Regions from separate parts of the Paenibacillus sp. YSY-4.3 genome, predicted to be linked through region 3. Evidence: predicted binding sites of a transcription regulator. Region 3 holds the regulator's gene; each other region holds the start of a gene.

Region 1 (10,212 bases), 190 kb from region 3:
GTTCGTCGAAGCCCAGACGGCTCTGACGGTAATATTTGAACGCGAAGTAAGGCTCGATCCCTGTCGATGTGCCAACCATCGTTCCCGTACTACCCGTAGGCGCCTGGGTAATGATCGTAACATTGCGGACGCCTTTCTCGCGAACCGCTTCACCAACCTCAGGGTATACCTCGGTCATCACCTTCATAAATCCGCTTTGCAGATATTTGTCAGCCTCAAATGCCGGGAACGAGCCCTTCTCTGCCGCAATATCCGCTGAAGCAAGATAAGCTTCCTTCGCAATAAATCCATATAATTTATCGAGAAATTCCAGCGACTCTGGACTGCCGTAACGGATGTTCAGCTTGATCATCAGCTCGGCCAGCCCCATCGTGCCAAGGCCTACACGGCGCTCGTTCTTCTGGTTTTTCTCGTTCTCTTCGAAATGATAAGGCGTCTTGTTGATAACATTGTCCAGGAACCGCACCGAAATACGCGTCGTCAGCGCCAAGTCGTCCCAGGCAACGTCATGCTTGTCCTCGTCATAGAATTTGGACAGGTTCATCGCCGACAGGTTGCACACGCCCCAACCAGGCAGTCCTTGCTCCCCGCACGGATTCGTACAGATGATCGGGTTAAAATACCAGCTGTTCGACATCTGGTTGTAGTATTCCATAAATACGACGCCCGGCTCAGCCGATTTCCAGGCCGATTCAATGATTGTATGCCAGATCTCCCGCGCTTTCACGGTACGGAAATGGTTGACTCTCCGTCCGGCAGCCTTCCATTTGTCCAGGTCGCCGTCCCATACTTCATTGTAATCCTCATAAGTCGTATCCGGGAAGACGAGCTCCCAATCCAGATCTTCCTTCACAGCCTTCATGAAATCGTTGCTGACGCAAACCGACAGGTTCGCGTTCGTCACTTGGCCCATCGTTTGCTTAACTGTAATGAAATCAAGCACATCCGGATGCCAATCGTTAATCATCAGCATCAGCGCACCGCGGCGGCTGCCGCCCTGCTCGATCAGACCGGTCGTATAGCTGAACAGCCCGCCCCAGGATACGGCACCGCTGGATGAGCCGTTTACGCCTTTGACGACAGCTCGGCGCGGCCGCAGCGAGCTCAGGTTAATTCCGACTCCGCCCCCGCGCGCCATAATCTCGGTCATTTCAGACAGCGTCTCCATAATGCCCCCGCGGCTGTCCTTCGGCGAAGGAATTACGTAGCAGTTGAACAGCGTCAACTCATCACTGGCTCCGGCGCCAGCGGCAATGCGTCCGCCCGGTACCAGCTTCCAATCGTCCAGCACGTATCGGAACTTCTCCTCCCAATCCTGCTGCAGCTCTGGAGTAGCCTCCACCGAAGCCATGGCGGAAGCAAGGCGGTCCCACATTTCTTCCGGTGTTTTCTCGATATTCAGCGTCAGCTTCTCTACATCTGATTGCACGAGTTCGCCGGAGCGGGTCTTCACCGTAACCATCCGTCCATCACGAGCTACGACCTCACCTACTTCTTTCGTAGGAAACTTCGGATCATCCTTGGTCAGTACAAGGACCACGTCGCCGACCTCCGCATGGCTCGGATCAGGATTTTTCCAGGCGTACCGGTCCAAAAAGATTTTTTCGCTAAGTCCCTCCAGACGTTGCTTCTGCTCTGTTTTCAAAGAAAACACCCTCCTCGTAATTTATAATTTGCGCCCTTATTCTACATCGTCCGCAGTGAATTGTCGGTTACTGTCGTGACATTCATCACTGCATCCAACCTCTCCTGGACGCAAAAAAATGTCGGTAGCTGCGCAGGTGCCTTACCTGCACAAATACCGCCGATTCCTGTCTGTTCTCTAACCTTTTTCTTATTTATTTATAACCCTCATCCACATCACATAAACGATCTTTATATGTATAAATCACAATATGTAGTGGGCGAGTATCATTATACTACACAACATCTCGATGTTACAGCTTGACTTCTCTGAAAATTAAGGCAGATTAATGGCGTTTGTCCCCTATGATCTCCTCTTTGCTTGGAATCCCTCTATTTTTCGTTCCTTCCTTTGAAAAAAACGCTGAAAATTTTCCACGTCCTACCTGAAACCCCGATCAGCCACCTTCACTTTTAGGGTTGCCTGCTTCCCTATATCTCATCCTAGGCACCCTACTTTGCTTGTCCCCTGATATGCCGATTTCAATCCGCCCAACAACCTAATGAAGCTCCGCACGCCAGACATAATACGACACATCCTGACACAATCACGAGCTCCCGCTCCCGAAGTTATGAATTTCTACTTATTCGTCCATACTACATCTACACGAATTAGAAGATGACAGATAAGGGAGGTTTACATCATGAGTCCGCATCCTCCAAATCCCGTACGTCCTTCCGTGCAGGCCGGTCCCCCGATCGAGTTCGACCGATCCTGGTACGAGGATTTGAACAACCGCCTGAACAAAGGCGGACCCTGGGACGACTGGAAGCTGTTTAACCTCGCTATGGAGGCGGAGAACGCCTCGCTCGTTTCTAGCTTTGAAGAGATCCTCAGCCTCTCTCATATCCACGGAGTAGAACCGCTGGCTCATCAGACGGAGACCGCCCGCAAGGTGCTGTTCGAAATGCGCGGCCGGGCGATTCTTGCCGATGAAGTCGGGCTTGGTAAGACGATCGAAGCCGGACTGATTCTCAAAGAGTACATGATTCGCGGACTTGTTCGCAAAGTGCTGATCCTAGTCCCAGCCTCACTAGTGCTCCAATGGGTTCGCGAGTTGAACCAGAAATTCGCCATCCCTGCCGTGGCCCAGAAGAAGCAGTATTCCTGGGACAACGATATCGTCGTCGCCTCTATGGATACCGCTAAGCGCGATCCCCATAAGGAAATTCTGCTTAACAACGAATATGACATGGTCATCGTCGACGAAGCGCACAAGCTGAAGAATAAGAAAACGACCAACTACCAATTCATGATCCAGCTGCGCAAAAAATACTGCCTCCTGCTCACCGCCACACCAGTTCAGAACGACCTGAGCGAGCTGTTCAACCTGATCAATCTGCTGAAGCCGGGCCAGCTTGGCGGACAAGGCGATTTTGCCACCAACTTCGTCGTCGATAAGCGCATCCCGAAAAATGAGGAGAAGCTCAAGGAAGAGCTCTCCAAGGTCATGATCCGCAACCGCCGCAGCGACGGCGACCTGGAATTCACGAAACGGATCGTCCGTAACATTCATGTCGAGCTGTCGCCTGAAGAGATGCAATTATACGATGGCGTTACTTCCTTTGTCAAAGACCAATATCATGCAGCAGGCGGCGACCTCAGCAGCATGCTCTCGCTTGTTACCTTGCAAAGGGAGGTGTGCAGCAGCCGGGACGCCGTATTCGTTACACTTGTCAATTTATCGAAGAAGCTGGCCCCCGATTCCCCGCTGCGCGACCGCATCTGGGATTTGGTCGGCATCATCAAGACGATCCAGGCGAACAGCAAGGCGGAGAAAGCGATGGAGCTGATCCGGGAAATGGACGACAAAGTGATTCTGTTCACCGAATACCGCGCAACCCAGGAGTACCTGCTGAAATACTTCCGCGATCGCAGCATGACAGCTGTGCCGTACCGAGGCGGCATGAACCGCGGCAAGAAGGACTGGATGATGGATCTGTTCCGCGGCCGGGCCCAGGTGATGATCGCTACCGAAGCTGGCGGCGAGGGAATCAACCTGCAATTCTGCCACCAGATGATCAATTTCGATTTGCCCTGGAATCCCATGCGGGTCGAGCAGCGGATAGGCAGAGTACATCGACTGGGACAGAAGAACGATGTGAAAATATACAATCTATCGACAAAAGGCACGATCGAGGAGCATATACTCAACTTGCTCCACGAGAAAATCAATATGTTCGAACTGGTCATCGGCGGCCTCGACGTCATTTTGGAGCGTTTTGAGAAAGAGCACTCCCTGGAGAAGAGCATCTACAAAATCCTGCTGGAATCACAAAACGACGAGGAAATTTCCAGCCGCGTAGCTTCCCTGGGCAATTCCCTGCACCAAATCAAGGCTGAACTGGGCAAGGAGCCTTCGCACGACTCGTCCAGCGGCAATCTTACTGAACACATGGGGAGCTGATAAACAATGACTATGACCATGGAGCAGATCCAGCAGTATGTGCTGGCCTATCTTAACATTACCGAATGCCAGATACTTGAAAAATCACCCCATCACGTGACCGTCAAGTTGTCTCTCCAAGCGGACAAGGATTTAACGAATCGCCCTTATTATTGGAGCTTCATCGAGCGTACCGGAGCCGAGCCGCAAACGATGTCCTTCAAGTTCGTCTTCGACGCAGAGCGCCATGATGCAGAACTTGCCGCAGCCGAGCAAAATGCGCCGCAGCCGCAGGAGGATCAAATCCTCGGGCGCCATTATGGGGCGCTTCGCCCCCTTCCCGTGCTTGGCCCGGCGAGGATTCAACGCGAGGATCTGGCTTTCGGCAGCCCGCGCCTGAAACAAATCTTCGATGCGGCGCTTCGACGGGGCCGCTGCGTCTATTTATTCGAGAACGCTACGCCAAAACAGCGGATGACCCTGCTGCCTGCGGCTTACGAGCCGTGGCTCGGGGTCAATTTCAAAATCGAGTATTGCTGCGATATGAAAAGAGAAGAACTGCGCTCGCTCGGCATTTCCCTGCTGACCGGGCAAATCGACACCTCCTTCAGCTCGAGACTGCAGTCTCTCTCCCTCGTCCCCCGCGTGCCGGAGAATGTCCATATCGAGCCGACCAAGCTATCCATGGAAGAGGGGCGCGATACGCTCGAGCAAATCATCCGGACGGAAATCGAAGCTTGCGACCAGACCTGGGCCGAAGATGCCAACGAGCGGCTTCAGGAGGAACTGCTGTTGATCGACGGCTATTATACCGATCTTCTCCGCGATCCAGATGAAGAGAAGAATAAGCTGGTTCAAGAGCAATACGAATCGCGCCGTGGAGAAATTCGCTGGCAGTACGAGCCGAGGATTGTCGTATCCGCAATAAACTGCGGCATCTTCCATTTGCGTCTGCGGCGGTAACGAATAATTGACCCTTCTCGCTAAAAGACCGCAAAAATAGAAGTAGTCCGGACCAAGCCCCCGCGACAGGTTGAGACAACCTTCTTGACGACTCTCTTTTAAGATAGAAACAAGTCAAACGCGATAAATTATTCGAAAGCTGGTGATCGTTTATGTTCATGTTCCGCTTTCCTTATAAAATATGCCTTGTTATGCTGCTTGGCCTGGCCCTCCTTGCCGCTCCCTTGCCGAGCCTGCAATTTGTACAAGCCCGCGATCAGGAGGGCTTGCTCATCCCATCGGCCTTACTTGCCCTTGCCCCTTCCGCTCCGGCCCCAGAGGAAGCGGTCCGGTTCGCCGAGCAATTAATCGGCAAGCTCTCCGCCAGTAAACCATTTACGGACTGGAAGGGAGCCCGCCCGGAATTCCAGCCCCTGGGGCCGGGCATGCACGCCTGGCTCGTGACACTAACCCAGGATGGCAAGCCTGTAGGCTATCTCATCCTCGGCGCCCGGCCATCGGGCGGCTACGCCTTAATCGAGTATGGCGCCGGGCCGGAGCCGTTGTTCGACACGGCCGCGCTGCAGCGGGCGATGGCGGCGGAGAGCGACGTGTCCACACACTCCGCTTCGCTCCCGTCGCATCAAGCAGCGCTCCAGGTCGAACAGCTCTACGCCGGGCCAACGCTCGCGGAATGGCGCATCGTTGACAGGACCGGCCAGGCCAAAGGCCTGCAAGCGCAAGCGACGCTCGGCGAGTCGCTGACCCAGCAGTACCGGGATGCCCGCAACGCCGATCCGCTGCCGGATAATGAATCCGTATGGCAGAGGCTGCTGTCCTCACCGCTTCAGCTGTCCTCCGCCATCGTTGCCAGCGGACCTTCAGCGCCCGTCCCTAACCCGCCGACAATTACGGCTGACAGCTTCGATCCAAACGACAATCTGCTGTGGCTGGCAAGCGGCAAGCTCAAGCTCACGGCCGCCTCTCTAACCCGGGAACTTCGCCAGCACCAATCACTTGTCTTCGCAGCCCGCAGCGAAGACCGCAATTATACCCTGCCATTGCCCGTCTACGGTTACCAGACCTGGGAACAAGACAGCGATACCGCTGCCATTGAACGAGTATATGTCATGACTGGCTCGACCGAGTCCCCCCGCTTCATCGCTTTCGACGAACTTGCAAAGGCGGGACAATTTTACAACAGCATAGTCCAGTAAAAGCGCGGAATCGCTAAACGGAAAATCAGCCAAAATAGAGCCTGGAACTTAGCTTCCCTAGCTTAAGCTCCAGGCTCTATTCTGTTTTATTTCGGACTGGCTGTGCCTTTCCCTTTTTTGCTGAACGATGGTTTATGAGCCATCTGGCCCCACCACATACCAAGGCTGAACGGAATCATCCCGAACCACCGGTGGCTCCAAGGCTCCCTCCCCTTTGCCTGACTACGGCGGACATCCTTCGGCGTCTCGATGTAATCCACGACTCGTTCGGTAATGTATTTGACCAGTTCATCTCCCTTAGCCATTTTGCAGCCCTCCTTTTTGTGGGATTGGTCAGACATACTTCTGTTTACACTTAGTTTGCACCGTTTGTCTTTACCATAACCCCATAGCTCCAATGTATGATTTATCAAAATATGGCTCATTCTATAATACATACATCCCCGTGGAGGTGGATCCATGAGACGCAAACGCCTTTCCTTGCTTGCCTTAATCTTTGCCTTCAGTAGTATGTACGGCACACTCGCGATCGCCGGAGATAATTCATTCCAGCACGCTTTTCCCCAGCCCGTTATTCTCATCGATGCAGGACATGGCGGAATCGACGGCGGTACTTCTTATGGCGAAATTCTGGAGAAGGACATCAATTTAGAAATTGGCCGCCGCCTCTATCTCATACTTCGCAGCCACGGATATCGGGCGATACTGAACAGAACCGGCGATTATGCTTTAAGCGACGATAACCGCTGGCTGCGCAACCGCTCGCGCCATATCCGTGATCTGGCCCAGCGCAAGCAGTTGAGCGAAGAGCTTCCGTCGGAAATCGTCGTCAGCCTTCACGTGAATTGGGGCAGGAATAGATCGAAGGGCGGCCCTATCGTGCTTCATCAGGCTGAAGGCCGCAGCGCCATACTGGCTTCCTCGATCCAGAACTCCCTAAACAGCCTATATGCTTCCTCTTCCTTGCCACAGGTCGGCAAGCCCTTTTATTTGCTGAATCATGTGGATTGCCCCGCCGTCATCGTGGAAACAGGCTTCCTTAGCAACGCCAAAGACCGCGCATTGCTGATCAGCAAACGCGGCCAACAGAAAATTGCCGAGGCCATTTATGGCGGAATCGTCCAATATTTTACGGCAATATGAACCCGCCTCCCGGCCATTGTCCGGGAGTTTTTACATCGCGGACCATTTCCGAAACACCTACAAAATCGATGCCCTGCTCCTGAAGCTTTGGAATATACTTTTTAAGCACTGCGGCCGTCTTCTTGCCTTTAGTGCCCACATGGCCGATCGTTATGCATTTTCCTTCGGTTTGCACTTGTTCTGCGACCTTGTCCATTTGCCGGGAAATATGAGCCTCCGTATGCACATCATCGAGAAAAATATCGTTCTTGATCTGCGGCATGCCCTTCTGCCTGCATAATTTAAAGATTATGGATCGATAATTCGTACGGCTATCTACAAAAAATAACCCCCGCTCCCGGCATACATCCAAAATAATGGACATCACGCGTTCATCCCCGGTCACTTTAGATCCCATATGATTATTGATTCCGATTGCATAAGGGACGTTTTCAATTGCGGCTTCCACGTTCTTCCGTATTTCTTCATCGGTCATTTTCGTAAGGATTGCTCCCGGTCCAAGCCATCTCGTTGGTCCTTGCTTCGGCTCCAATGGAAGATGAATCAGCACATCATGCCCGACTTCATGTGCTTTGCGCGCATCCGCTTCCGTCGTTGGCAGGAAAGGCATGACCGCCACGGTTAGCTTGACCGGCAGATTCATGATTTCTTCTGTACCCTGCATCCCGTTGCCCAAATCATCGATAATAACCGCGACCTTTTTGCCATGTTCCAGCTGCTTACCTTCAGCCTCTATAAGTCGAGCCGCATGCTCGAAAATAGATGCACTTCTTTGTTCAGCTGCTGTAAATCCCGGGAACATACTGATCGAACTTAGGCTTAACAATAAACAACAACATATTTTCCCGAATGCCCCCCAATTTGCCGTATTTCGATCCATATGCGCCCTCCTAAGAAGTATTTTCCATGGCCGTGATCGTTCCGTTTCCTTAACGTCTTTCCTATTATGACTGTCCTAGCCCTGATTATTCGTGGTTAAAAATGCATACACTCTTCCCATTTCTTTAACTTCATCATTGTTATCGATCACTTATTTTTCTTGTTATTTGTAATATTTACGATTAAAATGTTTTGTAGATACGCATAAATTACGATTAAAGGAGCTTTTAGTGCATGACGCTGCTTCAATCAAGCTTTACTACGGACTTGCTCACATTTAAAACGATGTTTATCAGCATTTTTCTCGAAGCTCTTCCATTTATTCTACTAGGGGTTATTTCTTCGTCATTACTGCAATTGTTTGTATCGGAGCAGCGATTAGCGCGGATCATTCCCCGAAATCCGCTGCTGGGCATTCTGTTTGCCAGTCTTTTCGGAATTCTCTTTCCGATTTGCGAATGCGGCATGATTCCAGTTATTCGCCGTTTAATGGCTAAAGGCATGCCCGCATATATCGCAACAGTATTCATATTAAGCGGGCCGATTCTCAATCCCATTGTTTTCTTCGCGACCTACACGGCTTTTCGTAATCGTCCGGAAGTGATTTATTCCAGAATGGGGCTTGCTTTGGTCGTTTCCTTCATCATTGGGCTCATCATATACCGTTTTATCCTCTACAATCCGCTCCGCTTAAGCATCGGAACTCTCTACGATGAAGAATCGAAGATTATGGAGCATCCGACCTGGAAGAGCAAATTAACTTCTTTATTTATGCATATGTCCAATGAATTTTTTGAAATGAGCAAGTACCTTACGATTGGGGCCATTATAACAGCAATGATACATACTACAGTCAACACGGGTCAATTGACGGCGTACGGTCAAGGTCCCATTTCGTCTCATCTGCTGATGTCCGGCTTTGCTTATTTGCTTTCGATTTGCTCAACATCGGATGCCTTTGTCGCTTCCTCTTTCGTCAACACTTTCTCTACAGGGTCTCTCATCACATTCCTTGTGCTGGGCCCGATGCTGGACTTGAAAGGAACGCTCATGCTGTTATCGGTATTCAAGACAAAATATGTCGTGACGTTGGGGGCGTTAATCCTCCTGACCGTGCTAGGTTTGAGCATTGGAATGGATCAATTATGGTTCAGATAATATGGCATAGAGGGGTATCCAATGAAAAATCAAAAGTTGATTACACTGCTTCACTATATCATTAGGACTATTATTTTATTGGCCCTATCCGGCTATATCGCCTATTTGGTCGAAACGGGCAGCCTGCAGCTGTATATTGGAGAGCGTATCATGCCGTTGGTAAAATTATCGGCTCTGGTCGTTTACGCGCTAGCTGTCATCCAAGGCTTTATCGCCTACAGAAGCTATAAAGGCGCTATCATCGAATGCGATTGCTGCGGCAGTTCGCCGTCAAACTCATGGCCCAAGGCAAGCTTTCTCTACGGAGTGATCGCTCTTCCGTTATTGTTAGGATTTTTTCTTCCCGATACTGTGCTTGGAGGCTCTTTTGCCAGCAAAAAAGGCATCGTATTGAGCTCGGCTTCTTCCCCCTATGCAGCTCTAGGGCTCCAGCCGCAACAAGAAGAGGCAGAAGTTGACCCCTCAGACGCTCAGTGGGCTGCCGCTCATTCCGAAGGTACGGAAGTAACAGATTTAAGCACCTCCACTGAACCTTCTGATCAGCTGTTTTATGCGGATAACGATTTTGATCGGGATCTGGCCGAGCTGGCCAAGCGGATCTACGATCTGCCTATTATTGAAGTTACGCCTGAAATCTATATGGAAATTCTCTCTAGCATCGTTACGTTCAAGGAGCATTTCCTCGGCAAAAGCATTGAAATCTCCGGTTTCGTTTACCGCGAACCGGATCTTGCAGACAATCAGCTGATCGTGGGAAGAATTGCCGTCCAGTGCTGTACGGCCGATGCTACCCCTTACGGGGT
Region 2 (10,212 bases), on a different contig from region 3:
CTTCGAAGTTCCAGTAGTCCTTAACAAGGAAATGAGCCTCCAGCAAAACGAGCAATACGGCAATCACCGTGACAAGCTTCCACAGCTTGGTCGTGCCATTATGACGCTTGCGCCAATCGGACCATTCATACAGTGCAATTAGAACAAAAACAAGGGCAATCACAATCACGTGCCTTCTCCCCATTCCGTTCTGATTGACCGGTAAGCTTCACCGGTTCCGCGAACTCTAATGTTTACTGAAGCTTCAATATCCAGCCCATTGGCATAAAATTCATTCCAGTTCGATCGAAATTTTTTCCACACGTCAGGGTGCTTCCAATTAAAGTAATTTCCCATTTGGAAGACGTCAGCCTTAGCGGTGCGCGTCGATTGGATCAGTTGCATAATCCGGCTTCTAACTTCCTTGTTCAGCTCTCTTTGCAGAAGAATAAGCATTTCATCGTTCTGAAGATCGAGCTTGGAGTCGGAGGACAGGATTGATGCCGTCCCTCTAATTACCAAGCGAACAGCGGGCTTGTTTTCCTTGAGTTCGGCTATAAACTTCGTGGTGACGTCGTCTACGTTGAAAATGACCTCCTTACCGTCGGTAGGAGACTCAATTTGAAACGTCATCTCTTTGATGTTGGAATAGAGCAATAAGGCGGTTTTCATTTCTTCCTTATTCAACTGCTTGTCGATCATTCGTCCTTTGACAAGCATTGCCGCTCCGTCAACGCCGAGCCATATTTCGCTTTTCTCCTTCTTGACTACTCTTTCCGGGGCTTTGCTGAAAGACAGCATAGGTACAAGAACATCCCCCGAGCCGTATCTGGCAAGAAGAACGTCCCTAAGTGTAGCATCAATGGTCAGACGATGGGTGATATAGGATTTTAGAATAACTGAGACGAAGCGCTCGAATGTCGTTGGGGTTTCCACAAGTTCCAGTACCTTTCCCGGAGTTACGAATAGATTGGCGCTAATGTGGAAGGTGATACGCCGGCTGATAAATTCCAATACAGGATCGATGCCATGCTTCGCCAGGGCGCTGCCGATGACGACAATACGCGTTTGCCCGAAAGTAATTCTTCTTGATATGTCGCTTTGAATGTCCTGCAGGGCTTGCGGCAAATTTTGCCCCGTTTTCGTAACAAAGGCGAACGGATCCTTGCCTGAATCGCCAGACCCTCCGACTTGTCCGGGGATCATGCGGTTCGGAAGCGGGAAGCCGAGAGTCAGTTCGAATTGTCCATCATCCGTTAGATCAATCATCATCAGACTACAGAACGCCCGGTCATTGAGCTCTACAGACGACCAGCAGCCACTTGTGGTCAAGATGATAATCGCAGATAGTATGGCAAGAAACGGTCTGCTTCTCAGCTTATCCAATGCTCACTCCTCCTTTTGCTTCTCCCAGCCGCGGGGATTTTTCTTCAGGCGTGTATCGTTGCGGGTTAGTGCTACAGGCCGTTTCTTCATCGCCCACCATGGGGCGCGGTATAATGTATCGTTCAAATCCGCTTTGGCTAGCGGCGTGAGTGGGTACAAATAAGGCACTCCGAATGATTTAAGGTTTAACAGATGAATATAAATAATGATCAGCCCGCAGGTGACGCCAAACAAACCTAACATTGAGGCTAAAGCCATGATCGGGAAGCGGAGCAGCCTGAACGACAGTCCAAGATCGAAGTGCGGGATAATGAAGGACGCGATTCCGGTCAGCGAGACAATGATGACCATGGCGGCCGAGACGATCCCTGCTTGCACCGCGGCCGTACCAATGACAAGCGCGCCGATAATCGACACAGCCTGGCCAATTGATTTCGGAATACGAACGGAGGCTTCCCGCAGCGCTTCGAAAAAAAGCTCCATCATGAATGCTTCGACAAAGGCAGGAAAGGGTACGATTTCTCTTGCCGCAGCGACGGTTATCAACAGCTTGTAAGGAATCATTTCCGGGTGAAACGTAGTAATGGCAATGTACAAAGACGGCAGCAGCAGGGAAACAAAAAGAAACAGGTAGCGGACCCAGCGAATCCAAGTGGCGGCGATGTACCGCTGAAAATAATCCTCCGCTGTCTGCATCAGCATAGTTATGGTGACTGGAACAATAATCGCGGAGGGAGTTCCATCGACGATAAGCGCTATGCGTCCTTCCAGCAGCGATGCGCTGACGATGTCAGGCCGCTCTGTATATTCAACCTGCGGAAATGGAGAGAAGGGCGAGTCTTCGATGACCTCCTCGAAGGTCGCAGTTCCAAAAACCGCATCAATATCGAGATAGGACAGTCTTCGCTGGAGTTCTTGGATAAGCTCTGGCTTGCAGATCCCTTCCATGTAGGCGATAACGAATCTCGTATTCGTCTCGGAGCCCAGATTAAGTTCCTCTATCTTGAAATTTTTGCTCTTCAATCTTCTGCGCAACAGCGATAGATTCGTATCCAGGCTCTCATTAAAGGCTTCCCTCGGTCCGCGGATGACCGATTCGTTCGGGGCTTCTTCGATCGCCCGTGTAGTTAAGGAAGAAGCGGAAGGGAAAGTCATGATCCTAGGTTCACCCTCAATAATAAGCGCGATTCCGAAGCTAAGGACGGTGGTAATAGCCTCGTTCGTCTCCGTGACGATTTTGATTTCGGAGACGGAAATCGCTTGGTCGTCAAACAGGTAATGAATAAGGTCGCTGTTCTCCGATCCGCTAAAATCCAGCAGACTGCGCAGTATAACGTCTTGAATCGTCGTCTGGTCTGCCGTGCTCCTCAAGTAGACCAAGGTACAACGACGTCCTGTTTTAACCTTGAATTGGCGAAAGACGATATCCGAACAATTAGCGAGCTGCTGCTTCATCCATGGCACGCGGTCATCCTGCCGCCCTGTGTTGCTGGAAGGAGAAGCTTCGCTGTCTGAAGACAAATTTGCAGGTAACGCCTTGTGTACATGCTTTGGGAGTTGAATGGGGCTATTATTCTTGCGTTGTCTCCGCAGCAGTCTTAACCATATTGACATGCGCTGGGCTCCTCCTTATTGGAATCTGTAGGTAATATAAAGATTTGCTTAATGCTGACTTTTTATTCCGCAGCTTCCTTGCAAGCTGTTATTATAGTTAGAGAAGAACGCGGCAAGGCCAGATTGGAGGCAAATATGAGAATGTCCTATCAGCAAGTCAAATGGTTAATCCTTGCCATTCCTACGATAACGATCGGCATCTGGGAATTTGTGAGGCATGAATATTTATTATCTGTAATATCGATGGAGCTGGGGAACTGGCTGTCCCCGGCCATCGTATTTTTGGTGTCGGTTCTCTTGCTGACGCAGCTGTTCAAGATGATGGAGCAAATCCAGAAGGAGCTGAATGAGGCAAAGGCGCTTAAGGCTGCCTTGGAAGAACGGGAGAAGATCGCCCGGGAGATTCATGACGGCATAGCGCAATCCTTATTTCTCTTAAATGCTCAAGTGAGCAAGATCGAGAAGGCGCAAGTGAACGACCAGGTAACTTTTGAGAAGTTAAAGAACAATATTCATCGTACGAATACCTATGTTCGTGAAGCGATCGCGAATTTGCGCCATCCGGCGGCGCCGGACTCCGTATCATGGATGCAGGGTATCGATAGCTTGATCCAGGAGCTAAAGAGAGAATCGGATCTGCATATTAGAATAAGCTGGGATATTCCGGAAGAGCGATTATCGGTTCGCGATAAAATCGAGCTGCTTGCTTTGATCCGCGAATCACTCCTTAATATCCATAAGCATGCGAGCGCGAAAGAGGTGCGGATTCAAGGACTTCTCATTGACGGGGGATGGCAGTGCTCCGTCACCGATGACGGGGTGGGCTTCGACATGAACGGCAATCCTGGCAGCCATAGCTATGGCATCAAGATGATGCAGGATCGGGCGGCCATGATGAGATGGGGCTTGGATATTGAACGCAGCGGCGGACAAACGATCGTGACGATTCAAAAACAGTCGATACCTTGACGATGCCTATCGTACGACATATAATGAGAACGATTATCAGTATCATTATTTTTAATTATAGAAACAGTTTAGGGAGAACTACATATGGCTGAAATGTTAGAAACAACGCAGACGGAGGGAAGTCTACCTGTGCTGAAGAGGCGGACAAGGCCGCTTGTTGTCACTTTGATCCTGTTCGGGGGGATTGCCGCCTTAATCTTCGGCATTATGCTATCGGTCTCATTCGGAGCGGCGGACATTGATTTTGTAACGGTATGGGAGGCGGTTTTTCGCTACAATCCAGAGCTGACGCAGCATCAGATTATACAGGAAATACGTCTGCCCCGCGTACTTGGCGGAGTCATGATCGGTGCGAGCTTCGCCGTCGCCGGCGCGCTTATGCAGGGAATGACCCGCAATCCGATGGCGGATTCCGGGCTGCTGGGGCTTAATTCAGGCGCAGGCTTTGCGCTGGCGCTGTGCTTTGCTTTTTTACCGGGATTATCATTTAATATGCTCATTTTATATTCCTTCCTCGGTGCGGGGGCAGGTGCAGGGCTCGTCTTCGGGATCAGTTCGCTGGCAAAGGGAGGGGTTACTCCTGTGCGCCTGATATTGGCCGGGGCAGCGGTCAGCGCGCTGCTGGTAGCTCTTAGCGAGGGCGTAGCGCTGTATTTCCGGGTTGGTCAGGACTTGGCCTTTTGGTATGCGGGCGGAGTTGCCGGCACGAAATGGTTTCAACTGAAAATCATGCTCCCTTGGGTCGGGGGCGCGCTGCTCGGCGCGATGATGCTCTCCCGGTCGATTACGATGCTAAGCTTGGGGGAAGAAGTCGCCGTCGGTCTTGGGCAGCGCACGGGGCTGGTCAAGCTGGCAGGGACGGTGGTCGTACTCATTCTGGCGGGATCGTCGGTGGCTGTCGTCGGCTCCGTCGGTTTTATCGGACTGATTATTCCCCATTTGACCCGGTTTCTGGTCGGCGTCGATTACCGGACAATCATACCTTGCTCGGCCATTCTCGGCAGCCTGCTCGTCGTGTTTGCCGATTTGGCGGCAAGAATGATCAATGCACCGGCGGAAACGCCGCTAGGCGCTCTTATCGCGTTAATCGGCGTTCCGTTCTTCCTCTATCTGGCACGCAAAGAGAGGAGGGAGTTATAGATGGAACCTGTACAGGCAGTAAATTCGACTTCGGGAAAACGCAGAATGCGGCGCGGCATCTTGGTGATGGCGATATTGGGCATTTTGATCGTTTGCGCTTTTATTGTGAGTATGAACACAGGGTTCATTCGGCTGTCGCCAGTGGATGTCATCAAAACGCTGTTCGGCATGGGTACGGAGAAGCAGGCGCTTGTGTTGTTTGATTTTCGGCTCCCGCGCATTGTCATTTCGGTGCTCATCGGTGCAGGACTAGCGGTCTCCGGCTGTATCCTGCAAGGGTTATCCCGCAATCCGCTGGCGGATCCGGGCATCCTTGGCATCAACGCTGGCGCAGGGCTGATGGTGATGCTGTATGTATCCTTTTTTCCAACGACATCGTTTCGCTCTGTATTCCTGCTTCCGGTGCTTGCGCTGCTCGGGGCGGGGTTGACGGCTGCGCTCATCTACGCGCTGTCGTATAAGCGGAATGAAGGCGTGTCGCCGACAAGGCTCATTCTTACGGGGATTGGCGTAGCGGCTGGAATTAGCGCGGCGATGATCGTGCTGACGCTAAAGCTTGATCCGCAGAAATATCAGTTTATGGCGACTTGGCTGGCAGGCAGCATCTGGGGCTCCAACTGGAAATTCGTGCTTGCGCTGCTGCCATGGATCGTCGTGCTGCTTCCCTTGGCGTTCTATAAAGCCCGGGTAATGAACGTCCTGAACCTGGGGGAGAATTCGGCGACAGGGCTTGGCATGCCTGTGGAGAAGGAGCGTCTGCTGCTGTTGGCCGTGGCGGTTGGCCTGGCGGGCTCCTCGGTTGCAGTAAGCGGCGGCATCGGCTTCGTCGGCCTGATCGCTCCGCATTTGGCGAGGCGGCTCGTTGGACCAAAGCATGAGCTGCTGCTGCCGGCATCGGCCATGACCGGGGCGCTGCTCGTTATCGTTGCCGATACGATCGGGCGCTGGCTGATGCAGCCTACGGAAATCCCGACAGGCATCGTTGTTGCCATCATTGGGGCACCATATTTCCTCTATTTGCTGACAAAAGTAAAAGGTTAAATCGCTGAAGCTGTGGCGTACCGCGAACAGGCGGGGGTCACAGCTTTTTTTGTTGGGGAAATACCTCTTGATTAATTTAAGGAAAACAGGTATATTACAAACACGCACTATATTTGGTGTGGTTTAAAGACAACATACACCATATATAGTGTAATGCTTGGGAGATAAGGAATTACTCCAATTTGAATGATGACTGCCGATGGCTCATCTACTGCGGGTGGGCTATTTCTTTGCGGGAGGGAACAGCAATGCTCGTTGTTTTTGATTCGAAGACGGGTAACGTCAAACGATTCGTTAGCAAGTTGGATGTGGAGCATATCCAGATTCGAGACGGCTTGGTCGTTGACCAGCCATTTGTACTCATTACATATACGACAGGCTTCGGTCAGGTTCCTCAGACTACTTTGAAATTTCTTGAGGATAACGGAGAACTGCTGCAGGGCGTTGCCGCAAGCGGCAACACGAACTGGGGCGTTCGTTACGGACTGGCTGGAGATCAGGTTGCGGAGATGTATTCGGTCCCTTTATTGATGAAATTCGAGCTTAGCGGCACCAAAAAGGATGTCGAGAGATTTATACAGGAGGTTAAGCAAATTGACTACACTAACGCCAACTCAACCACTTTCGCAAACGCAAATACCCAATTGGATACAGCTTAATAATGAAATTATGGTGCAGAAGAACGGGCAGTTCCAGTTCCATAAGGATCTGGAGGCGGCGCGCAGCTATTTTGTCGATTACGTGAACCAGAATACGGTATTCTTCCATGATCTGAAGGAGAAAATCGACTATTTGATCGAGCATGATTATTACGAGGCGGAGCTGTTCGCAAAATACGAGTTCGCCGATGTGAAGAAGCTGTATGAGGATCTGTATGCGCGCAAATTCCGTTTTCCATCCTTTATGAGCGCCTTCAAATTTTACAACAACTATGCCATGAAAACGAATGACGGCTCGAAGTTCCTAGAGCGATACGAGGATCGAATTGCCGTTACGGCATTGTTCCTTGGTGACGGCGACATCAAGAAAGCCGGAGATTATGCAGATGTACTGATTTCCCAGGAGTATCAGCCGGCTACGCCAACATTCCTGAATGCGGGCAAGAAGCGCCGCGGGGAGCTCGTCAGCTGCTTCCTGCTTGAGGTAGATGACTCGATGAACGCCATCGGGTTCGCGATTAATTCCGCGCTGCAGCTTAGCAAAATCGGCGGGGGCGTCAGCCTCAATCTCAGCAAAATCCGCGGGGCCGGCGAGCAAATCAAAGGCCTTGACGGTAAGGCGAGCGGCGTACTGCCCGTGATGAAGCTGTTCGAGGATGCATTCTCCTACGCCAACCAGCTGGGTCAGCGGGACGGCAGCGGCGTCGTCTACCTCAATTTGTTCCATGCGGACATTCATGAGTTTCTGGATACGAAGAAAATCAACAGTGACGAGAAAATCCGCATCAAGACGTTGTCCCTTGGCGTCGTGGCGCCAAACAAGTTCTTCGAACTGGTAGAGCAGGATAAGGACATGTATCTGTTCTATCCGCATACCGTCCATCAGGAATACGGCATCCATCTGGACGATATGGATTTGACGGTGATGTACGATGAACTCGTGAACAACCCGAAAGTACGGAAGAAGAAAATCGTGGCGCGCGATCTGATCATCAAAATTGCGCAAACGCAAATGGAATCGGGTTATCCTTACATCATGTATGTGGATAACACGAACGAGCAGCATGCCCTGAAGAACATCGGGCGCGTGAAGTTCTCCAATCTGTGCAGTGAGATCGCGCAGCTGAGCGAAGTGTCCACGATCAACGATTATAACCAGGAGGATGTGATCCAGCGTGACATTTCCTGTAACCTGGGCTCGCTGAACATCGTGAATGTGATGAAGAACCAGCGGATGCGCGAGACGGTTCATCTGGCGATGGACGCCCTCACTGAGGTCAGCGACCGTACCGAACTGGAGATCGTACCTTCTGTGGCCAAAGCGAACCGGGAGCTGCATTCTGTCGGCCTCGGAGCGATGAATTTGCATGGATTTTTGGCGCTGAACCATATTCCTTATGAGTCCAAGGAAGCGATAGATTTTGCGCGCACGTTCTTTATGATGTTGAACTTCTATTCGATCGAGCGCTCCATGATGATTGCCCGGGAGAGACAAGTGACGTTCAAGGACTTCGAACATAGCGAATATGCGAGCGGAGCTTATTTCAATCGTTATGAGGAGATTGACTATTCGCCGCGTACCGACAAGGTGAAGGCGCTGTTCGCAGGCCATCATATCCCGACACGCGAGGACTGGCTCCGTCTGAAAGAAGAGACGATGAAGCACGGGTTGTACCATGCTTACCGCCTAGCGATCGCGCCGACTGGCTCGATTTCGTATTTGCAGTCGTCGACAGCTTCGATCGCGCCGATAACCCAGCGCATTGAAGAGCGGGAATACGGAGATTCCAAGACGATTTACCCGATGCCATTCCTGAACGAGAGCAATTACTTCTTCTATAAAGAAGCTTACGATATGGATATGTTCAACCTGATTGATCTCGTTGCCGAGGTACAGGTGCACATCGACCAGGCGATTTCTACGATCCTATATGTGAAGGATAACCTGACGACGAGAGACTTGGCAAAATACTATATTTATGCGCAGAAAAAAGGGCTGAAAACTCTCTATTACACTCGGACGAGAAAAAGAACGATCGAAGAGTGCATCAGCTGCGTGATTTAAATGGATAAACTGCTCGTATGTTAGAGTTACAGCTAGGAGGAAAACGAAGAATGACGAAGTTCGATGCGGTGAACTGGAACGCGCCGGAAACGGATTATACGGAAATGCTGTGGACGCAAAATACGTCGCAATTTTGGCTGGACACGGAAATTCCGGTATCCAAGGACTTGAAGTCCTGGACCGAGCTGAGCAGCGCGGAGAAGAATACATTTATGAAGGTATTGGGCGGCTTGACACTGCTCGATACGGAGCAGGGGAACGTCGGCATGCCGCTAATTGCGCAGCATGTGGAAGGGAAGCAGAAGAAGGCGATCCTGATTTTCCAGGCGGCGATGGAGGAAATCCATGCAAAGAGCTACAGTACGATCTTTACGACCGTAGCCAGCAGCGAGATGATCAGCGAAACCTTCCAATGGGTGCGCAGCAATAAGTATTTGCAGTATAAGACGCATCGAATCGATTCCTATTATCGGAATATCGATCAGGGGGAGCAGTTGAGCCTGTATCAGGCGATGGTCGCCTCGGTCTTCCTGGAGAGCTTCCTGTTCTACTCCGGGTTCTTCTATCCGCTGTATTTGGCGGGGCAAGGGAAAATGGTGGCGAGCGGGGAGATCATCAAGCTGATCATCCGTGACGAGAGTGTGCACGGCGTGTTCGTCGGCCTACTTGCGCAGGAAGTCTTCCAGCAATTGAGCGCAGAGGAGCAGGAGATTGCTGAGAAGTTCGTGAACGACCTGCTGATGGATCTGTACAAGAATGAGCTGGAATATACTGAGGAGCTGTACGATCCGATTGGCTTGACTCATGAGGTGAAGAAGTATATCCGTTACAACGCGAACAAAGCGTTAATGAACCTGGGCATCGAGCCGGTCTTTGAAGAGGAAGAGATCAACCCGGTGGTGCTGAACGGAATTCGCACGGAGACGAGTACGCATGACTTCTTCTCCACGAAGGGCAAGGGGTACCAAAAGGGAACCGTTGAGCCGCTGCGTGACGATGACTTTACGTTCCTGGACCAAAGGGTGAAGGAATCGAATATTTGGTAATCGCATTGCATCGCTTGCGGTTTACAATAAAACATCCCATTACACTAGACAGTGTGATGGGATGTTTGTTTTTATGTTACATTATTTTTGATGTGAGCTTGTTCGCTCGTTCAGTCGATAGTTACAGTTACAGGGCGTTTTCGCCGCTGTCGTGGCTGACCTGCCACTCGGTGCCGAACTTGTCCTTGACGCTACCATAGCATTTGCTCCAGAACGTCTCCTGCAGCTCCATGTTCACCGTGCCGCCTTCCTTCAGTTTATGGAACACGGACTTGATTTCATCCAGATCGGTGCTGACGAAAGCCAGAGTGAT
Region 3 (10,212 bases):
TATTTTCTACCGATTTTCGGCATGATTTCAACCATGAAAAGAGCCGCACAAATACCTAAGGGAGCAGAAATGAGCGCAGCGAGCAGCGATGTGCTGAACGATCCGATAATAAATGGCAAAGCGCCGAAGAACGGAGGCTCCCCGTCCGGCTTCCACTGCGTACTGCCGAATATTTCGGCCACGCTGATTCCGTCCTTTATAAACGTGCTTAGTCCTTTGGTAGCCACGAAATACACCATGGAGAAAATAGTGACTACCAAAAGGACGATGCATAGCGATGTAAATATTTTACCGGTCCATTCTTCGATTATATGTTGCTTTGGCTTTTGTCTTCTGCCGGTATGAGCCATAAGACCTCTCCCTTTACACAGCACAGAGAGAGGCAGAAGAATCCGCCTCTCGTCTTGCCGAAATGATGTCGTATATTATTTCGTAATGTTGCCGTCTACGTCGCGTTTTACTTGCATTTTTCCGGCTGGAATGTAGCCAAGCTCAACGACATCGTTATTTTGTACGTCATCAGAAGCCATGTACTCAAGGAATGCTTTTACAACTTCGTTTGGCTCGCCTTTCGTGTACATGTGCTCATACGCCCATACCGGATAGCTGCCGTTAGCAACATTCTCTTCGTTTGCATCGACGCCGTCGTATTTCACAACTTTGATGGAATCGTCGAGGTAAGACAGAGCAAGGTAGCCGATCGCGCCTGGCGTTTCTTTTACCAGCTTTTTAACCGTACCCGATGAATCCTCTTGGATAGAGCCTTGAAGATCTTCCGTTTTCGTGCCTAATGCATATTTCTCGAACGTCGCGCGCGTACCCGAGCTGGACGGTCTGTTTACGATTTGAATTTTTTGATCCTGTCCGCCGACTTCTTTCCAGTTGGTGATTTTACCTGTGAAAATACCAACCAATTGATCCTTCGTCAGATTATCAACTGTGATGTCAGGATTGATGACTGCTGCCATAGCTACAACCGCTACTTGGTGGTCAACCAGTTCGCCCGCTTGAGCTGCATCCAGCTTCTCTTCGGCAAATACGTCGGAGTTGCCAATATCAGCTTGTCCCCCGGAGACTTGCGTCAAGCCTGTGCCGCTGCCGCCGCCTTGTACTTGGATAGAAACCTTCGGATTTTGATCCATGAACTTTTTGGAAGCTTGATCCACCAGTGGTTGAAGTGCTGAAGAACCAACAGCAAGGATTGAACCGGATAGTTCAGATACTGGTGTTTCATTTGCCGGAGTTTCGTTAGCAGTACCTGGAGCTTCTGCCGGATTATTGGACTTCGCCGCGTTATTTGGACCGCATGCGGCCAACGTGAATGTCAATGCCAAAGTCAAAACTAACATTAAACTCTTTTTCATTGTTTAAGTTTCCCCCTCATTTGTTTGTACAATCTGATTATAGAAACCGAATATCAAACCCATGTATGAGTTTTGTAAACTCTGTGTAAAAAATAAAAATAAAATACCCGCTTCTTTCACTTATCGTGAATTAAACGGGTATTTATTATTCCAATTTCTTAAATTTTACTGTCGCTCTTCACACTTAGTTAGCATTTGAGGTGCCGCCAATAACTCTATGCACTATCCACGCCCCTGCGGCTGCGCCAATCACACCGCATGCGCTCACGATCGCAACCATATCGTAAGATTGCCAGTGAAGCAGAAAGCCGATTCCGCTGCCAAACGTTGTTCCGGCTAAAAATCCAAGCGCCATTCCGGCCTGGCTGTTCCATTTCATGAACGCAAACCTCCAGCGTGTCCAAATTAGACGGTCGGACTATATGGAATCCGACGGGCCACTGCTCTTTGAGAGCAGGCCTTTCAATTCCTTCATGAACATATTGATGTCCTTGAATTGACGATAGACCGAAGCAAATCGTACGTATGCTACCTCGTCTACCGGGTACAATTGTTCCATAATAAGCTCCCCGATTTCCCGGCTCTCTACTTCGGCGTTAGCGGTATGGCGCAGCGACCTTTCCGCTGCCGACACGATCGATTCAAGCTGCTCGACGGATACCGGCCGTTTCTCGCAAGCGCGAATCAAGCCCCGCAGCAATTTCTCCCGATTGAATTCCTCCCGGCTGCCGTCCTTCTTGATGACAATCAACGGCATTTCCTCCACCATCTCGAAGGTAGTGAATCGGCGGCTGCATTTCTCGCACTCCCGCCTGCGGCGGATAGAACGGTTCTCGTTCGCCGGTCTAGAATCCAGCACCTTCGTTCCGGAATAGTCACAATATGGACATTTCAACGTGTATTTACCCCCTTTTTATAAAGAAATTTGGTTAAGCTATCGTCACTGTTGTCGGAAGCGTCAAGGAATGCCAATAAATAACTAAAATATTCGTAATGAAGATGTCTATTTCGGCACATAATACTTTTACCACAAGGAGGTGAACATATCATGGCCCAAAATAATAATTCTTCGAACGACCTGGTGGTTAGACAAGCTTCCGGCGCTCTGGAGCAAATGAAATATGAAGTAGCTCAGGAGCTTGGCATCTCTTTCCCACAAGATGGATATGCCGGCAACCTGACTTCTTACGAAAACGGTTCGATTGGTGGTTTCATCACCAAACGTCTGGTAACTTTGGCCGAGCAGCACCTGGCAGGCCAATATCAATAATTAAGCTAGGCTCAAGGAAGCATTGGCGCAGGCCCCAGCCTGTCCAATGCTTTTCTATCATAAATGAGTACCGTTATCTTAAAGGCGCTCGTAAATGTCAACGTATTGATCGTAGTAATGAGTGACTCTCTGCACATAATGCCTCGTTTCGCCGAACGGAATATTTTTGACCGATTCGAGCTTCCCGTCCCACCTGCCGCTTCGCAGCCAGTTCCGGACATTGGTCGGCCCCGCGTTATATGCTGCAATCATGGCGATCTCATTTCCATCGAACTGTTCGTGCAGCGATTTCAAATACCAGGTTCCAATCGCGATATTCGAATCGCTCTCTTCCTTTACCTTCTTTAAAGATACATCCGGCAGCTTCGACTGTTCTATGACCCATTTCGCAGTATCCGGCATAATTTGCATGATGCCGAGCGCGCCCTTCTTCGATTCGGACCCTGTCTTGTAATTGCTCTCCACCCGAATGATCGCTGCCACCATCAAGGGATCGAGATTGTGTTTCTGTGCATGAATCTTAATTTCCTCTTTGTAATGAATCGGGTAAAATAAGGCCAACCATTTGGAATTAAAAAATAAAATTACAGTAAAACCGAGAAACAACAAAAGCAGCACTCTTTTTTTACGCAGCCATTTCATAGCAAAACCTTGTTCCGCCAAAAATCTTCGATCTGCAACTCCGTCTTGTCCATTCCGAGGCTATTATCAATCAAAATATCCGCCCTCTCCTTCTTTTCCTCAATATCCATTTGGGCTCGTATTCTTGCCTCTGCCTGCTCTAAAGTCAGTCCGTCTCTCTGCATCAGCCTGTTAAGCTGCACTTCACGGGGCACATACACGACCATCACTTGTTCAAACATCGTTTCCAGTCCGGATTCATACAGCAGCGGTATGTCCACGACGACAAGTCGTTTAGGATCCGCCGCCTCATGATCTGCCATCCGCTGCCTCATTTCGGCGCGAATGGCAGGATGGGTAAGACCATTCAGCGCTTTAAGCTTCTCCGGATCGGCGAAGACGATTTCGCCCAGCTTTTTGCGGTTTAATGTACCATCATCATGGATGACGTCCGGCCCGAACCGCTCCTGTACCGCCTGCAGCACAGGATGCCCGGGCTCCATTACCTCTCTGGCAATAACATCGGCATCGATTAAAGCGGCTCCCCGTGTGACCAGCATTTGGGAGACCGTACTTTTGCCTGTTGCGATCCCGCCCGTCAGCCCGATATTCATTGATTCACCTCGCTATCCCTTTTTACTTCATACTTGGGGCTAGGCCGTTTCGACTTTCAAATTGTCCGGGTCATATCATGACCCTATTCTCTCTCTGCCTGAATGCTCGTCCAGCGCACGAACCTGGCAAATCGGACAATAATGCGTCCCCCGGCCGCCAACCACGCTCTTCTCAACCGGATGGCCGCATTTTACGCATGATTCGCCTTTGCGCCCATAAATTTGCAGCGAATGCTGGAACATTCCCATCTCGCCTTGGCCGTTAACATATGATTTAATGGATGAACCGCCAGCTTCGACCGCATCGGTCAAGGTAAAGACGATCGCTTCATGAAGCGTTGTCCACTCCTGCGCCGACAAGGTGTTCGCCGCACGCTCCGGATGAATCCCTGCCCGAAACAGAGCTTCATCCACATAAATATTGCCGAGGCCCACCACATATTCCTGATTGAGGAGAGCAACCTTGATCTTCGTCGATCGCTTGAACAACAACTCCCGAAGAACGTCTGCCGTAAAGGTATCTTCCAGCGGCTCGAGCCCCAGCTTCATCAGCGGCTTCTCCTTAAATTCCTCCCCGGGGAGGAACAAATGCATCGTGCCGAATTGCCGGACATCCTTATATCTAAGCTCCGTGCCATCGGTAAACCGGAAGATGACATGGGTATGCTTCTCTACTTCCTCATTCTGATCATATACCCCGTACCTGCCTTCCATCCGCAAATGGGAGACCAGCACGAGCTGATCCATAACAATTCTTAAAAATTTGCCGCGTCGGCCAACATCTACAATAGTATGGCCCGCCAGTTCTATCTCAAACCGCTTGATATCGTCGGGACGCTGAATAATTCGCGGCAGCAGCACCTTCACCGACTCGATCGTCTTTCCGACGATGAGAGCCGACAATGTCCGCCGAACGGTCTCCACTTCCGGCAGCTCCGGCATGTTCTTTCACCTCAAACTTTAATTTATCTTGATCAAAAGCGATCTTTTTGAACTACCTCTAACTATTTGGCTTCGTACCAGTTGGATCCGTAGCTTACCTCCGCCTTCAGCGGTACCGACAACTGTAATGCCTTCTCCATCGTCTCGGGTACGAGCTTGCTCATCGTCTCCACTTCCTCCGGCGGCACCTCGAACACCAATTCGTCATGCACTTGGAGCAGCATACGGCTCTTCAGCCCATGATTGCGCAGCGTCTCGTCCATAAGCACCATCGCAAGCTTGATGATATCCGCTGCGGTACCTTGGATCGGCGTATTCATGGCCGTACGCTCGGCGAAGGAACGCAGGTTGAAGTTGGACGCGTTGATCTCAGGAAGATATCGTCTGCGCTCAAGCAGCGTCGTTACATAGCCGTTGCGCTTCGCCTCTTGAACGATCTCATCCATATAACGGCGCACGCCTTTAAAGGCCTCGAAATATTGTTCGATGAACTGCGCAGCTTCCTTCCGGGTAATATGCAGGTTCTGCGATAACCCGTAATCGCTAATTCCATAAACGATTCCGAAGTTCACGGCCTTGGCCGAACGACGCATGTTTGCATCCACCTGATCCTGAGATACACCGAAAACGTCCATGGCTGTCTTTGTATGAATGTCCATATCATGTAGGAAAGCTTCCTGCAATCCCTTATCTTCCGATATATGCGCTAGCACCCGCAGTTCAATCTGTGAGTAGTCCGCTGCAAGTATAGACCAGCCCTCTTCGGACGGCACGAACACCTGGCGGATTTTGCGCCCTTCCTCCAAGCGGATCGGAATGTTCTGCAAGTTCGGATATTGACTGCTGAGTCTGCCCGTAGCGGCAATCGTCTGTCGATAGAACGTGTGGACCTTCCCAGTATCCTGGCGAACCTCCTTCAGCAAACCTTCTACATAGGTCGATTGCAGCTTCGCTAGCTGGCGGTATTCCAGAATGAACTGGACAATCTCATTATATGGTGCCAGCTTCTCCAGCACCTCAGCATCCGTAGAATAACCCGTTTTCGTCTTCTTTACGACCGGCAGTTCCAGCTTATCGAAAAGAACCTCGCCGAGCTGCTTTGGCGAATTCAGGTTGAATTCCAAGCCGGCGATTTCATAAATCCGCTTCTCCAGCTTGCTGATCTGCGCTTCGAACTCTTTGCCGAGCGCGGCTAGCGCGTCGCGGTTAACCGCAATCCCCTGCTTCTCCATATCCGCTAGAATGCGGGACAGCGGCATTTCCAGCTCAAAGAACAGCCGGTTCATTTCATTTTTCTCAAGCTCTTCCTTTTGCAGCGGAATCAAACGCAGCATCGCCAGCGCCTTGCGGGCCAAATGAAGGCTGAGCGTTTCGGGATCGGGCACCTTGAACTTGGCACCTTTCCCGTATACCTCGTCATCCGAAAGCAATTGCGGCAAATGATATTTGGCAGCCAGTCCGCTGACCGTCTGGTTATTGTCCGTTGGATCAAGCAAATACGCCGCGAGCTCGATATCAAATTCGGCTCCCGCGAACGAAATCCCTTGCCAGTACAGCGCTAAATCGGCTCGATGAAGATCATAGCCGCGCTTTGGTATTTGCGGATCCGCAAGCCAATCCTTGACAGGCTTCGCCGCCGCACTCAACAAAAATTCGCAAGACACAAAGAAATGACGCTCCTTCGAGGAGAAGAGCAGCCCCATAACTTCGGACTGATGCGGATTATCGCCTCGCGACTCCACGTACATGACCTCGATCTGCGGTAGCTCGCGCACAAGTTCCTGCAGTGAAGTCTCATCCACGATCGTTACTTCGACTTCGTCCTGCGCCTTGCCGGCTTCGACCGCTGCCCCGGTGTCTCCTGCCCCTTCACCGAATGACAATCTTTCGAGCAACGATTTAAACTCCAGCTTGCGAAGCATCGGTGCCGCCTTCTCTTCCTGCAGCCCATGAAAAAGCATATCCTCAAAGGAACGGTCAACCGGCACCTCACGATGAATCGTAGCGAGCCTCTTGCTCAGCCGCGCATCCTCAGCATGCTGCACAAGATTCTCCTTCATCTTGCCCTTTAGCTCGTCCGTCCGGGCAAGCACTTCCTCCACGGATCCGAACTGATGCAGCAGCTTCAATGCGGTCTTCTCGCCGATTCCCGGAACGCCGGGAATGTTATCCGAAGCATCGCCCATCAGACCTTTCAGATCAATAATCTGATCCGGCGTAAGCCCGTATCTCTCTTGGATTTCCTGCGGCCCATAAGGCTCTACTTCGCTAATCCCTTTCCGGGTCAAGGCCACCTTGACCTTATCGCTAACTACCTGCAGCATATCCTTGTCTCCGGTTACGACTAGCACATCTTTGCCGGCAGCTTCGGCCTGCATACTGATCGTTCCGATAATATCGTCAGCCTCGTAGCCAGGCAGCTCGAACCAGCATATTCCAAAGCTCTCCAGCAGCTCACGGGTAAGCGGGAACTGCTCGCTCAATTCCGGAGGCGTCTTCTCACGCCCCCCTTTATAGTCTTCGTAACCTTCGTGGCGAAAAGTCACCTTTCCCGCATCAAACGCTACCATAATATGAGTCGGCTTCTCGTCCTGAATGAGTCTTAGCAGCATATTCGTGAATCCGTACACAGCGTTCGTATGCAGGCCGCTTGAATTGTTCAGAGGCGGCATGGCGAAGAACGCCCGGTAAATAATACTGTTTCCGTCAATAAGAATTAATTTTTCCATACAGCACCTCGTTCTTGGGCATACTCCTGACTATTATTCTAACACATGCTCCCCCGATATATAAAAACATTGCAATAATTCACGATATTCATGCACAAACAGCAAAGCGCCGGAGCATTCCGGCGCTTTAACTGTTCTATGATTATATTCACGTGTTGTATTCTTATTATTGATTAAGGTCTGGGCGGTGGCCGGTAACGAGGTAAACGGCGCTCTCCCCGATATTCGTCGCATGATCGGCAATACGTTCAATATATCTTCCCACTAGCGTAAGCAGCATCACTTGCTGCAGGGAGTCGGGATGATTAATAACGATCGAATACAGCTCGCTGATCGTTTGACTGTAAAGATGGTCGACCTCGTCGTCATCCTTCGCCATTTTATAAGCCAGATCCGTATTTTCGTCCAAATAGGATTGAAGGGATTCTTCCACCATGAGTTCGACCAGCTCCGCCATTTTCGGAATGTCAATCAGCGGCTTCAGCAGCGTCTGCCCTTCCAAACGAAGCGTTACCTTAGCGATATCCACCGCAAGATCGCCCATGCGCTCCAAATCGCTGGAGATTTTAAAAGCAACGATAATCCGGCGAAGATCCTTGGCAACAGGCTGCTGCGTAACGATCAATCTGGAGCCGATATCCATCACTTCTTCTTCCATTTCATTAAGCTTCAAGTCCAGGGCAATAATCCCTTTGGCTCTGCTGACGTCCAAGTTCTGCAGCGATACAACGGATTCCTTGAGGGCATGCTCCACGTGCTCTCCCATTTCCCTCAGCAACTGCCGCAATTCCTCCAAATTTTGATCGAATTCTCTTCTTTGGATCATGTTCCACTGCTCCCTTCTGTTAACCAAAACGTCCTGAAATATAATCTTCGGTACGCGAATCCTGCGGCGTTGAGAACAGCTTGCGAGTATCGTCTGCTTCTACAATTTCACCATTCAGGAAAAATACAGTGCGGTCCGAAATACGGGCCGCTTGATGCATGTTATGAGTAACCATCACGATTGTATACCTGTCTTTTAACTCCTGGACCAATTCCTCGATCTTTAGCGTCGATATCGGGTCCAGCGCGGAAGTCGCTTCGTCCATAAGCAGGATGTCCGGCTGAACGGCAATAGCCCGGGCGATGCAAAGACGCTGCTGCTGGCCGCCGGATAAACTGAGTGCGGAACGTTTCAGGAAGTCCTTTACCTCTTCCCACAGTACGGCTTGGCGAAGGCTCTGCTCCACGATTTGATCTAGCCTTGCTCTATCCTTTATGCCATGAAGCCGCGGCCCGTAAGCAACATTGTCATAAATCGATTTCGGAAAAGGATTCGGCTGTTGAAACACCATGCCTACCTGCTTGCGCAAAGTTTCAACCTCCACGTCGTCACTGTATATCTCCTTCCCGCCAATTTGCACGGATCCCTCGATTCGGGTTCCCGGAATCATGTCGTTCATCCGGTTCAACGTCCGCAGCAAAGTGGACTTGCCACAGCCCGAAGGACCGATGAATGCCGTAATCGCCTTCTCGGGAATATCGAGGGACATGTTCTTCAGCGCTTGAAACTGGTCGTAATATAAATTCAATTTATCAATATGGATGATCGGTTCCATGTCATTTCTCCTTCATATCTTAGCAGCACCCTGACAATAACCTGTAGGTCAGTTCAGTGATTAGTGTGTATCAAACTTTAGACATAAAACCATTTTACCTTCCCTATGTAAAAGATATTACCCAGGAATGTTAACGCAGTGTAAAATGTTTTCCGAACATTAACATCCAGGTGCGCTGCTATCACACCAGTTTCAATTCTTCGACGACAATTGCTCAAGCTCATGCAGCACGATTTCTGTCTGCTTTGCAGCGTTCCCGGCGGTCTGGAACATTTCCCTTCCCCTTGCTTCCACCGTTCTTACCGAATCGACAAGCATTTGGAATGTATGGTCTGCGCTATTCACCCGGTCGTGGCTGAGCTGCATTTCTACCGTTGTCAGGGAGGAGGCCTCTGCCGTTTGCTTGACCAGCCCGCTGACGATATCCAAGGTTAACCCGATATCATCTGAGAACATTTTCGTTTGCAGCGCCAGCTTCCTGATCTCGCTCGCGACGACAGCAAAACCTCTGCCATGCTCCCCGGCATGAGCCGCTTCAATTGAGGCATTCATCGCTAGCAGGCTGCTTTGATCCGCCAGTACCCGAATCGAAGCCGCGATGGACGAGATGTTGCTTGCATGCTCCAGCAAAGCCGCTACCTGCTCCTCCTGGGACTTCGTCATCTTCAACACGCGGCTGAACGAAGCCTGCACCGCCTCAAGCTCGGTCCGTCCTGCCGTCGCCAAGTCGCTCATCTCCTCCGATTGCCTCAGGCTGCGCTCTGAAGTAGCGGACACCTCGTTAACGGACCGGTCGATTTCCAGCACTTTGGTATGACTTTCCCTTACGATTTCTTCTCGGATTTGATCCGCTTCCCGCTGCAGTTCCCTCGACATCAGCATCAGATCCTGAACGGTCATGACGCCCTTGAATTCGCCTTGCTCCGTCAGAATCAAGCTATCATAGAACACTGCTGCTTCCCGGTTCAACGCAGCGTCGATAAGCCGCCGGGGCGAAGTGGTGATCTCGGTGATCAGCGGCGATTTCTCCGCAAACATCAGAGCCGGCCTCTCATAGAACAAATCGGCAGC

What was found. The regulator NrdR, encoded in region 3, represses ribonucleotide reductase genes. The targets are predictions, from matches to a motif close to AACACNATATATNGTGTT.
Region 1: a site for NrdR is predicted at 1,888-1,905, ahead of ACYUJT_RS03705 (adenosylcobalamin-dependent ribonucleoside-diphosphate reductase). Genes of this name have one in related genera too.
Region 2: a site for NrdR is predicted at 6,265-6,282, ahead of nrdI (class Ib ribonucleoside-diphosphate reductase assembly flavoprotein NrdI). Genes of this name have one in related genera too.

What each region holds. Positions count from the first base shown of each region.
Region 1 covers NZ_BAABMC010000001.1:788,990-799,201, reverse strand. Annotated here, with positions in the region: gene ACYUJT_RS03705 (adenosylcobalamin-dependent ribonucleoside-diphosphate reductase) at 1-1,645, opposite strand, end outside; gene ACYUJT_RS03700 (DEAD/DEAH box helicase) at 2,328-4,091, shown strand; gene ACYUJT_RS03695 (YqhG family protein) at 4,098-5,033, shown strand; gene ACYUJT_RS03690 (hypothetical protein) at 5,186-6,229, shown strand; gene ACYUJT_RS03685 (YqzE family protein) at 6,316-6,534, opposite strand; gene ACYUJT_RS03680 (N-acetylmuramoyl-L-alanine amidase family protein) at 6,740-7,372, shown strand; gene ACYUJT_RS03675 (divergent polysaccharide deacetylase family protein) at 7,359-8,252, opposite strand; gene ACYUJT_RS03670 (permease) at 8,486-9,409, shown strand; gene ACYUJT_RS03665 (TIGR03943 family putative permease subunit) at 9,431-10,212, shown strand, end outside.
Region 2 covers NZ_BAABMC010000003.1:103,204-113,415, reverse strand. Annotated here, with positions in the region: gene ACYUJT_RS11260 (hypothetical protein) at 1-169, opposite strand, end outside; gene ACYUJT_RS11255 (Ger(x)C family spore germination protein) at 166-1,365, opposite strand; gene ACYUJT_RS11250 (spore germination protein) at 1,369-2,979, opposite strand; gene ACYUJT_RS11245 (sensor histidine kinase) at 3,115-3,948, shown strand; gene ACYUJT_RS11240 (FecCD family ABC transporter permease) at 4,033-5,088, shown strand; gene ACYUJT_RS11235 (FecCD family ABC transporter permease) at 5,089-6,129, shown strand; gene nrdI (class Ib ribonucleoside-diphosphate reductase assembly flavoprotein NrdI) at 6,378-6,788, shown strand; gene nrdE (class 1b ribonucleoside-diphosphate reductase subunit alpha) at 6,799-8,853, shown strand; gene nrdF (class 1b ribonucleoside-diphosphate reductase subunit beta) at 8,904-9,899, shown strand; gene ACYUJT_RS11215 (VOC family protein) at 10,027-10,212, opposite strand, start outside.
Region 3 covers NZ_BAABMC010000001.1:594,267-604,478, reverse strand. Annotated here, with positions in the region: gene pstC (phosphate ABC transporter permease subunit PstC) at 1-350, opposite strand, end outside; gene ACYUJT_RS02770 (phosphate ABC transporter substrate-binding protein PstS family protein) at 426-1,364, opposite strand; gene ACYUJT_RS02765 (hypothetical protein) at 1,549-1,743, opposite strand; gene nrdR (transcriptional regulator NrdR) at 1,783-2,259, opposite strand; gene ACYUJT_RS02755 (small, acid-soluble spore protein, alpha/beta type) at 2,413-2,634, shown strand; gene ACYUJT_RS02750 (lytic transglycosylase domain-containing protein) at 2,713-3,276, opposite strand; gene coaE (dephospho-CoA kinase) at 3,273-3,869, opposite strand; gene mutM (DNA-formamidopyrimidine glycosylase) at 3,945-4,811, opposite strand; gene polA (DNA polymerase I) at 4,874-7,540, opposite strand; gene phoU (phosphate signaling complex protein PhoU) at 7,707-8,366, opposite strand; gene pstB (phosphate ABC transporter ATP-binding protein PstB) at 8,386-9,141, opposite strand; gene ACYUJT_RS02720 (methyl-accepting chemotaxis protein) at 9,334-10,212, opposite strand, start outside.